DNA from 2 places in the Variovorax sp. efr-133-TYG-130 genome. Region 2 is predicted to be linked to the other one. Evidence: predicted binding sites of a transcription regulator. Region 2 holds the regulator's gene; the other holds the start of a gene.

Region 1 (4,596 bases), on a different contig from region 2:
TGTTCGAGATGGTCGCGGTCGGAGCGATGGCCACGCAGTTCGAATTGCGCATGCCGTCGGCCTTGATCTTCTGGCGCAGCGCGTCCCAGTCGAGGGTGGCCGAGCGGTCGACCTCGACGTAGCCGCCGCGTGCCTTTTCCAGCAGGTCGAGCGAGTCGATCGGCAGGATGCCCTTGTCCCACAGCGAGCCCTTGTAGCTCGAGTACTTGCCGCGTTCGCGGGCCAGCTCGGTCGATGCCCAGTAGGCGTGGTAGCAGATGGCTTCCATCGACTCGTCGGCGAACTGCACGGCTTCTTGCGAGGCGTAGGGAATGCGCAGTTCGTACAGCGCGTCCTGGAAGCCCATCAGGCCCAGGCCGACCGGACGGTGGCGCAGGTTCGAGTCGCGCGCCTTCTTCACGGCGTAGTAGTTGATGTCGATCACGTTGTCGAGCATGCGCATCGCCGTGGAGATCGTCTTCTTGAGCTTTTCCTGGTCGACCTTGCCGTCCTTCAGATGTTGCAGCAGGTTCACCGAGCCGAGGTTGCACACGGCGGTTTCGGTGTCGCTGGTGTTCAGCGTGATCTCGGTGCACAGGTTCGACGAGTGCACCACGCCGGCGTGCTGCTGCGGCGAGCGCACGTTGCAGGCGTCCTTGAACGTGATCCAGGGGTGGCCGGTCTCGAACAGCATCGTGAGCATCTTGCGCCACAGGTCGGTCGCCTGGATGGTGCGCGCGGGCTTGATGTCGCCGCGGGCAGCCTTCTCTTCGTAGGCGACGTAGGCCTTCTCGAATTCGGCGCCGAACAGGTCGTGCAGGTCGGGCACGTTGGAGGGCGAGAACAGCGTCCAGGTGCCCTTTTCCATCACGCGGCGCATGAACAGGTCGGGGATCCAGTTGGCGGTGTTCATGTCGTGCGTGCGGCGGCGGTCGTCGCCGGTGTTCTTGCGCAGCTCCAGGAACTCCTCGATGTCGAGGTGCCAGGTTTCCAGGTAGGTGCAGACGGCGCCCTTGCGCTTGCCGCCCTGGTTCACGGCCACGGCCGTGTCGTTCACCACCTTCAGGAACGGCACCACGCCCTGCGATTCGCCGTTGGTGCCCTTGATGTGGCTGCCGAGTGCGCGAACGCGGGTCCAGTCGTTGCCCAGGCCGCCGGCGAACTTCGACAGCAGCGCGTTTTCCTTGATCGACTCGTAGATGCCGTCCAGGTCGTCGGGCACGGTGGTCAGGTAGCAGCTCGACAGCTGCGAGCGCAGCGTGCCGGCGTTGAACAGTGTGGGCGTGCTCGACATGAAGTCGAACGACGACAGCACTTCATAGAACTCGATGGCGCGGGCTTCACGGTCGATTTCGTTCAGCGACAGGCCCATGGCCACGCGCATGAAGAAGGCCTGCGGCAGCTCGATGCGGGTCTTGCGCACGTGCAGGAAGTAGCGGTCGTACAGGGTCTGCAGGCCGAGGTAGTCGAACTGGTTGTCGCGTTCGGCCTTCAGGGCGGCGCCCAGGCGGGGCAGGTCGTACTGCAGCAGCTTTTCGTCGAGCAGGTCGTTGTCCACGCCCTTCTTGATGAACTGCGGGAAGTAGTCGGCATAGGCGGTGGCGCGCTCGGCGGGCATCACTTCGCGGCCGATGATTTCCTTGAAGATCGTATGCAGCAGCAGGCGCGCGGTGGCGAAGGTGTAGTCGGGGTCCTTCTCGATCAGCGTGCGGGCGGCCAGGATCGAGGCCTTGTAGACCTCGTCGAGCGGCACGCCGTCGTACAGGTTGCGCATCGTCTCGGCGACGATCGGCGCGGCGGTGATGCTCTCGCCCAGGTTCTCGCAGGCGGATTCGATCAGGCCCTTGAGCTCGTTGATGTCGAGCGCGACCAGCTCGCCGTTGTCCAGCACGTGCAGCGCGGGCGTGGCCAGCGCTTGTTGTTCGCCCTGCTTCGAACGCTCCTGCGTGCGGCGCTCGCGGTACAGCACGTAGGCGCGCGCGATTTCATGATGGCCGCCGCGCATCAGGCCGAGTTCGACCTGGTCCTGCACGTCTTCGATGTGGAAGGTGCCGCCGCCCGGACGCGAGCGCACCAGCGCGCGGATCACGCCTTGCGTGAGCACGTCGACCGTCTCGCGAACGCTGGCCGAAGCCGCGCCCTGCGTGCCGTGCACGGCGAGGAAGGCCTTCATCATCGCGATGGCGATCTTGTTCGGCTCGAAGGGCACCACGGCGCCGTTGCGGCGGATGATCTGGTAGTGGGCCAGGTTCTGGACGTTGGGGGAGCCGGCAGTGTCTCGCTGCTGCTGCGGTGACGTCGAGGGAACGGCACGCGGGGTCGATTGGGGGGTCAGGGCAGTTTGCATTCGCTTCCTCTCGGTTGGCAATTCTTGTTGGATGGCGACGCCTGGGCCGGGCGTCGCGCCGGTGTTGATGACCGGACGTTGGACACTATATCTAGGGTGCGAGGGGTGTACAACCCACTAGATGTAGCGTTTTCGTCTCGATACAAGCCTTGCCGGCAGCTCTTTCGGCGTAGGACAACAGCAGAGATGCCGCGTGAATACTGGGCTATGGTCGCGCAAGCCGCATGGGGCTTGGCTTGCGAGCCGATTTGGGCCTGCAAGGCGCATGGTTGCTTGATCGAGCGACAGACATTTTCGCATTGCCGCGACGCACGATCCGCGCATCGCGAGCCGCCGCGCGATTGAAAAAATTAGCGCTGCACCACCTGTGCAGGAAACATTTGTGGACTCCAGCCCAATTGCTCGCGCAGCAGGCGCCAGTCGAAACCGGCGCCGGGGTCTTGCTTGCGGCCCGGCGCGATGTGCTCGTGGCCGGCGATGTGAGCGATGGGATAGCGCTGCGCGATCGCGGCGCACAGGCTCGCGAGCGTCTCGTATTGCGGCTCGTCGAACAATTGGCCCTCGAGGCCTTCGAGTTCGATGCCGACCGAGTCGTCGTTGCAGTTGCCGCGGCCGCGCCACGACGACACGCCGGCATGCCAGGCGCGGTCGTCGCAGCTCACGAACTGCCAGAGTTCGCCGTTGCGGCGCACGTAGAAATGCGAGGACACCTCGAGCCCGCGGATCGACTGGAAGTAGGGGTGCGCGTCCCAGTCGAGCCGGTTGGTGAAGAGCCGCTGCACAGCGTCGCCGCCGTACTCGCCGGGCGGCAGGCTGATCGAATGGATCACGACGAGGTCGGTATTCGCGCCCGCGGGGCGGGGACCGAAGTTCGGAGAGGGCAGCGCCTTCGCGAAGCGGTACCAGCCGGCCTGCCAGAGCGCACCGTCGTCGTTGCCGCCTGCGGTGCCTTCAGTCGTCGGCATGGCTGCTCGCGCCATCGTCGCCGTTGGGCGTGGTGATGCCCAGGCGCGCGATGCGGTAGCGGATCTGGCGCAGGCTCATGCCGAGCCGCGCGGCGGCGGCGGTGCGGTTGAAGCCGCTGTCGTGCAGCGCGCGCACGAGAATCTCGCGCTCCTGCTGGTCGAGGTAGGCCTGCAGGTCGGACGGCAGCGGCGGCGGCGCGGGCTTGGGCGGCGCGACCGGCGCGGGAGCCGGCATGAGCATGGCGGGCGTCGTGATCTCCGGCATCAGCGGCGCCGGCGCGGACGCGGCGGCTTCGGCGGAGGCGGTGAAGCCGCCCATCAGGTCGAGGTGCAGCTCGTCGCCGTCGTTCAGTGCGACCGCGCGGTGCAGCAGGTTCTCGAGTTCGCGCACGTTGCCGTCGAGCGGGTGCATGCCGAGCCGGCGCAGCAGGTCGTCCGACAGGTGCGGCACCGGCATTCCGGCCTCGTGCGCAATGCGCGAGAGCAGCGCGGCGCACAGCGCGGGCAGGTCTTCGCGGCGGTCGCGCAGCGCGGGCACCGCGATCTCGATCACGTTGAGCCGGTAGAACAGGTCTTGCCGGAAGCGGCCGGCCTGCACCTCTGAATGAAGGTCCTTGTGGGTGGCGCTGACGATGCGCACGTCGACCGCGTCTTCCTGCGTGGAGCCGATCGAACGCACGCTGCGCTCCTGGATCGCGCGCAGCAGCTTCGACTGCATGGCCAGCGGCAGGTCGCCGATTTCGTCGAGGAACAGCGTGCCGCCTCGCGCGGCCTGGAAGTAGCCGTCGCGGTCTTGCGCCGAGCCGGTGTAGGAGCCCTTGCGGGCGCCGAAGAATTCGGCCTCGAGCAGGTTCTCGGGAATCGCGCCGCAGTTGACGGCCACGAACGGGCCGTCGCTGCGCTGGCTGCAGGCGTGCACCGCGCGCGCCACCAGTTCCTTGCCGGTGCCGGACTCTCCGCGCACCAGCACCGGCGCCATGCCGCGCGCCACCTTCGCGATGCGCGACTTGACGAGGCGCATGGGCTCCGAATCGCCGACGAGGCGCTCGAGCGCGGCGGCGCCGCTGTCCGACATGGCCACCGGCGCATCGTTGTTGTTGCCCGCCGCCGCGGCAGGCGCCGACCTGGCCGGCTGCTGCGCGGCATTGCGCGCCTGCACGGCGGAAGCGACCACGGCGCGGAACTGCTTGAGATCGACCGGCTTCGTGAGGTAGTCGAAGGCGCCGGCCTTCAGCGCCTCGACCGCGTTCTCGGCCGAGCCGTAGGCCGTCATCACCACGCAGCGCTCGCTGCGCTGCTCCTTCT
Region 2 (4,596 bases):
TACCACTGGGAAGCGTACCGCCTGGCCACAACAGGCGTTCAGCCGTTCGCCTGGGCAGCCCTTGTTTGGTTGAAGAACAAGGACCTCGTCTTCAAAGGACTGCCATGTACCAACGCAATATCCTGGTCGAACAGACCGATCCCGAAATCTGGGCCGCCATTCAAGCCGAAAACGCGCGCCAGGAACACCACATCGAGCTGATCGCCAGCGAGAACTACGCCTCGCCGGCCGTCATGGCCGCCCAGGGCTCGCAGCTCACCAACAAGTACGCCGAAGGCTACCCGGGCAAGCGCTACTACGGCGGCTGCGAGCACGTCGACGTGGCCGAGCAGCTGGCCATCGACCGCGTCAAGCAGATCTTCGGCGCCGACGCCGCCAACGTGCAGCCGCATTGCGGCGCTTCTGCCAACGAAGCCGTGATGCTCGCCTTCCTGAAGCCCGGCGACACCATCATGGGCATGAGCCTGGCCGAAGGCGGCCACCTGACCCACGGCATGCCGCTGAACATGAGCGGCAAGTGGTTCAACGTGGTGAGCTACGGCCTCGACGCCAACGAAGCCATCGACTACGACGCGATGGAACGCAAGGCGCACGAGCACATGCCCAAGCTGATCATCGCGGGCGCTTCGGCCTACTCGCTGCGCATCGACTTCGAGCGCTTCGCCAAGGTGGCCAAGGACGTCGGCGCGATCTTCATGGTCGACATCGCCCACTACGCCGGCCTCGTGGCCGCGGGCGTGTACCCCAACCCGGTGCCGCACGCCGACATCGTCACCTCCACCACCCACAAGAGCCTGCGCGGCCCGCGCGGCGGCATCATCCTGATGAAGTCGCAGCACGAGAAAGCCATCAACAGCGCGATCTTCCCCGGCCTGCAAGGCGGCCCGCTGATGCACGTGATCGCCGCCAAGGCCGTCGCGTTCAAGGAAGCCATGTCGCCCGAGTTCAAGGCCTACCAGCAACAGGTGGTCAAGAACGCCCAGATCGTGGCCGACACCCTCACCGAGCGCGGCCTGCGCATCGTGAGCGGCCGCACCGAAAGCCACGTGATGCTGGTCGACCTGCGCGCCAAGGGCATCACCGGCAAGGAAGCCGAAGCCGTGCTGGGCAGCGCCCACATGACGATCAACAAGAACGCGATCCCCAACGACCCGGAAAAGCCGATGGTCACCAGCGGCGTGCGCATCGGCACCCCCGCCATGACCACCCGCGGCTTCAAGGACGAAGAGGCCCGCATCACCGCGAACCTGGTCGCCGACGTGCTCGAGAACCCGCGCGACGCGGCGAACATCGATGCCGTGCGCGCCAAGGTGCATGCGCTGACGAGCCGTTTCCCTGTCTACCGCTAAGCCGCAAATCCTGACCGCATGAAATGCCCTTTTTGCGGTCATCTTGAAACGCAGGTCGTCGAGACCCGCGTTTCGGAAGACGCCGACTTCGTCCGCAGGCGCCGCCAGTGCAGCGCCTGCGACAAGCGCTTCACCACCTACGAGCGGCCCGACGTCAACTTCCCGGTCGTCGTCAAGAAGGACGGCAGCCGCGCCGACTTCGATTCGTCGAAGGTGCGCGCCTCGATGATGCTGGCCCTGCGCAAGCGCCCGGTGAGCATCGAGCAGATCGACAACGCCCTGCTTCGCATCGAACAGAAGCTGCTGGCCAGCGGCCTGCGCGAAATCGACTCGACCAAGGTGGGCGAGCTCGTGATGCGCGAACTCAAGAAGCTCGACAAGGTCGCCTACGTGCGCTTTGCATCGGTGTACCGCAGCTTCGAGGACGTGGACGAATTCAGGCAGTTGCTGCGCGACATCTGAGCCGCGACGGCAACCGCCGCAGCACTCTCACAGGCACCTCAACGGTTCCAGCAAAGCTGCACCAGCGCACTCGATGCGTCGGTGCTGTTGCCGGCCAGCTTGACGCCCTGCTGGTTGACCGTGAGCGTTCCGCACTCGTCGTTGCGCGAAGCCCTCACAGGGACGGCTTGCAAGATGTAGCTGGTGTCGTTTCTTGAGACAAAGCTGATGGCATAGTTCGCCGTGCCGGACGGTGGCGACTGCCCCAGTCCTGCCGGCAGCGCGACGGTCGGCGGGGGGTAGCGTCCATTGGCGGTCATGTAGCGCTCGGTCCACTGTGCCGCCTGCAACAGCTGTTGCTTGGCATCGGCGCGCTTGGCCCGCAGCACGTAGCGCGTGTAGCTGGGGTAGGCAATGGCGGCGAGGATGCCGATCACCGCCGTTACGATCATCAGCTCGATCAACGTGAAGCCGCGCGAGCGGATCTGCTTGCGGCGCGGCGGCTTGGAATAGCTGTTCATGGTTTGCCTCGGCTGCGCCGTCAGTTCGACGGCGACATCAGATTGCGCCAGCCGAAGCGGCGCACGATGTCAGGCCGTATCGGTGCCTTGCACTCGCCGGCCGCATTGCAGATCACGTCCTTGCCCTTCTCCCGGCCCTGCGGCTCGAAGACGATGTCGTCCTTGCCCGAGTTGTTGCGGAAACCGAGATAGCTGGTCGTGGCGGTGGTGGCTGTGCCGTAGGCAATGCCGTCGGGTGCGGAGCCGTCGAAGAAGTCGACCACCATCGACCATCCTTCGTCGTTGGTGCCCGCCGTGCAATCGAGCGCATTGCTACCCGAACCGGGAACGGTGCTCGAGAACAGGCCGGCGCTGCTGTTCAATGCATCGCCCGGGTAGAGGATGCGCTCCTTGGCGGCCGGCAGCTGAAAGTACCAGCCACGCTTGGCACGGGAGCCGCTGTAGTTCACGCTGTTGTTCGAGACGGTGCGGAACTCGCCACCGTCCGTCTCGACAGTGGCGCCGCCGACGGTCTGCGCCACCAGATCGGTCAGCACGGCCGTGCCGGTCGTGCCGTTGGCCCCGTCCCGGATGCCGTAGAGATACTGGTTGGCGGTATTACTGTCGTCACCGACGGCGAACAACCTTCCCGTGCCGAACACCACCATGTAGCCGCCGCGCGGATGGCCGGCGACCACCGGCGCCGCGGTGATCGGCTGCGTGGCGCCAGCTGCGAACAGCGGCACATTGTCGAGGCTCGAGGCAGTGGCTGCGGAGCCCAGGGTCGCTTTCCACTTGCTGCTGTCGCGGTCGCTCAGGTCGAAGCGCCACATGTTGCCCAGCAGGTCGCCCGCATAGGCGAGGTCGACCTTGCCGTCGCCGTCACGGTCGATCACCCGCGGAGCCGACAGTCCGTTGCCGGTGCCCGCGCCCTGCGTGACTGGCGCCGGGATCTTGAGGATCGACTTGTCGCCGTCGAGATACTGGATCCACAGCATCGCCTTCTCGCTCGTGCTGTTGTAGCCGTTGCCCAGGATCACGGCCTTGCGGCCGTTGTTCAGCGGGGCCATCTGCAGTGCGCGCCTGGAGAAGGAGTCGAGCGCGGGTTGCTGGAACTGATGGCCCAGGTCGTCGTCGGAAAGCGCGGTCGTGTCGATGAGTGCCGTTTCGCGGGCCATGGTCTCGTCGATGTCCTGGGGCTTGGTGACGTCGAGCACGAAGTAGCCCTTGCCGCCCGCCCCCAGCGTGCCCACGAGGAAAGACTTCCATGCAGCCACTTTCTCGGCATCGGTGGTCGAGGCGGTGGCGGTCGCACCCATGTAAATGTCAGCCACGAAGGGGCTGCCGTCGACGTAGTACCTGTGCGAATAACTGCCTTCGCTGAGCCGCTTGAGCTTTGGCGCGGCCGCCGTGCCGTAGAGCCCTTCGGGCACATAGGCGAACGCTTCCTGTCCAGAGCCCGCGTCGAAGGCGTGCAGCATGCCGTCATTGGCGCCCACGTAGACCATCGGCGTGCGGGCGATCGAGGCAAATTTGGCATAGGCATCGCTGGTGAAACCGCTGTTGGGCTTTCCCGCGTACCAGACGCCGGAGCCCACGATGTCGCCGAGCACATGGCCGCGTTTGCGCAGTTGCAGGCCAGCGCCCTCATTGCTGCGGTCTCCGCGCAGGAAGTCGAGCACGGCCCGCCCGAGCGCGGTGTCTTTGTCATCGGTGCCGGTGGTTCCCTTGAGCGCGGCTTTTTGCGCGTCGCTCAGGTTGGCCCAGCGGAACGGAATTCCGGTGCCCCTTGTCGCAGGGCTGGTCGCCGTTGCAGCAGCGGTGCCCGAGAAGCTGAGCACCTTGCGATTGCTGCCGTGCGCGCCCGCCGCCGCCATGCGGGTGTCGAGCAGGTCGCGTGCGGACCATTGGGCCGCGCTCGCCAGCCGGCCGTCGGCGCCGAACCTGGTGGCGGTGAGCGTGCCCGACCAGTTGGCCGTGTCATAGCCCGCCCTGTAGACCGCCGTGCCGGTCGAAACCCTGGAGGCGCTGGCCGAGATGGAGGCCGCCGTGATCGGCCGATCGGCCAAGCCGGCGTAGCTCCCGCTGCAGCCAGGCCTCGGCGCCGGTGCCAGCGGGTACTGCGCAGCGTAGCCGACGCCCTGCGCCAGCATCAGGCCGGACACTGCGGCAGCCCTCAAGAACCATTTGATCTTCATGCCTCGCCCTGCCACGCTGTTCAATTCATCCTGGCGGCGACCGGATCAGGATCGAAGGCCATCTGCAATTCGACCTGCGTGCCACCCGCAGTGCTCGCGCTGCGAGTG

What was found. The regulator NrdR, encoded in region 2, represses ribonucleotide reductase genes. The targets are predictions, from matches to a motif close to CACNANATNTNGTG.
Region 1: a site for NrdR is predicted at 2,410-2,423, ahead of QRN67_RS19915 (ribonucleoside-diphosphate reductase subunit alpha). Genes of this name have one in related genera too.

Annotation. Positions count from the first base shown of each region.
Region 1 covers NZ_JARVTD010000023.1:78,813-83,408, forward strand. The annotation lists gene QRN67_RS19915 (ribonucleoside-diphosphate reductase subunit alpha) at 1-2,326, opposite strand, end outside; gene ampD (1,6-anhydro-N-acetylmuramyl-L-alanine amidase AmpD) at 2,677-3,291, opposite strand; gene QRN67_RS19925 (sigma-54-dependent transcriptional regulator) at 3,278-4,596, opposite strand, start outside.
Region 2 covers NZ_JARVTD010000009.1:160,547-165,142, forward strand. The annotation lists ZMP/ZTP riboswitch at 1-63, shown strand, start outside; gene glyA (serine hydroxymethyltransferase) at 105-1,349, shown strand; gene nrdR (transcriptional regulator NrdR) at 1,368-1,811, shown strand; gene QRN67_RS11215 (type IV pilin protein) at 1,850-2,311, opposite strand; gene QRN67_RS11220 (pilus assembly protein) at 2,332-4,488, opposite strand; gene QRN67_RS11225 (PilX N-terminal domain-containing pilus assembly protein) at 4,509-4,596, opposite strand, start outside.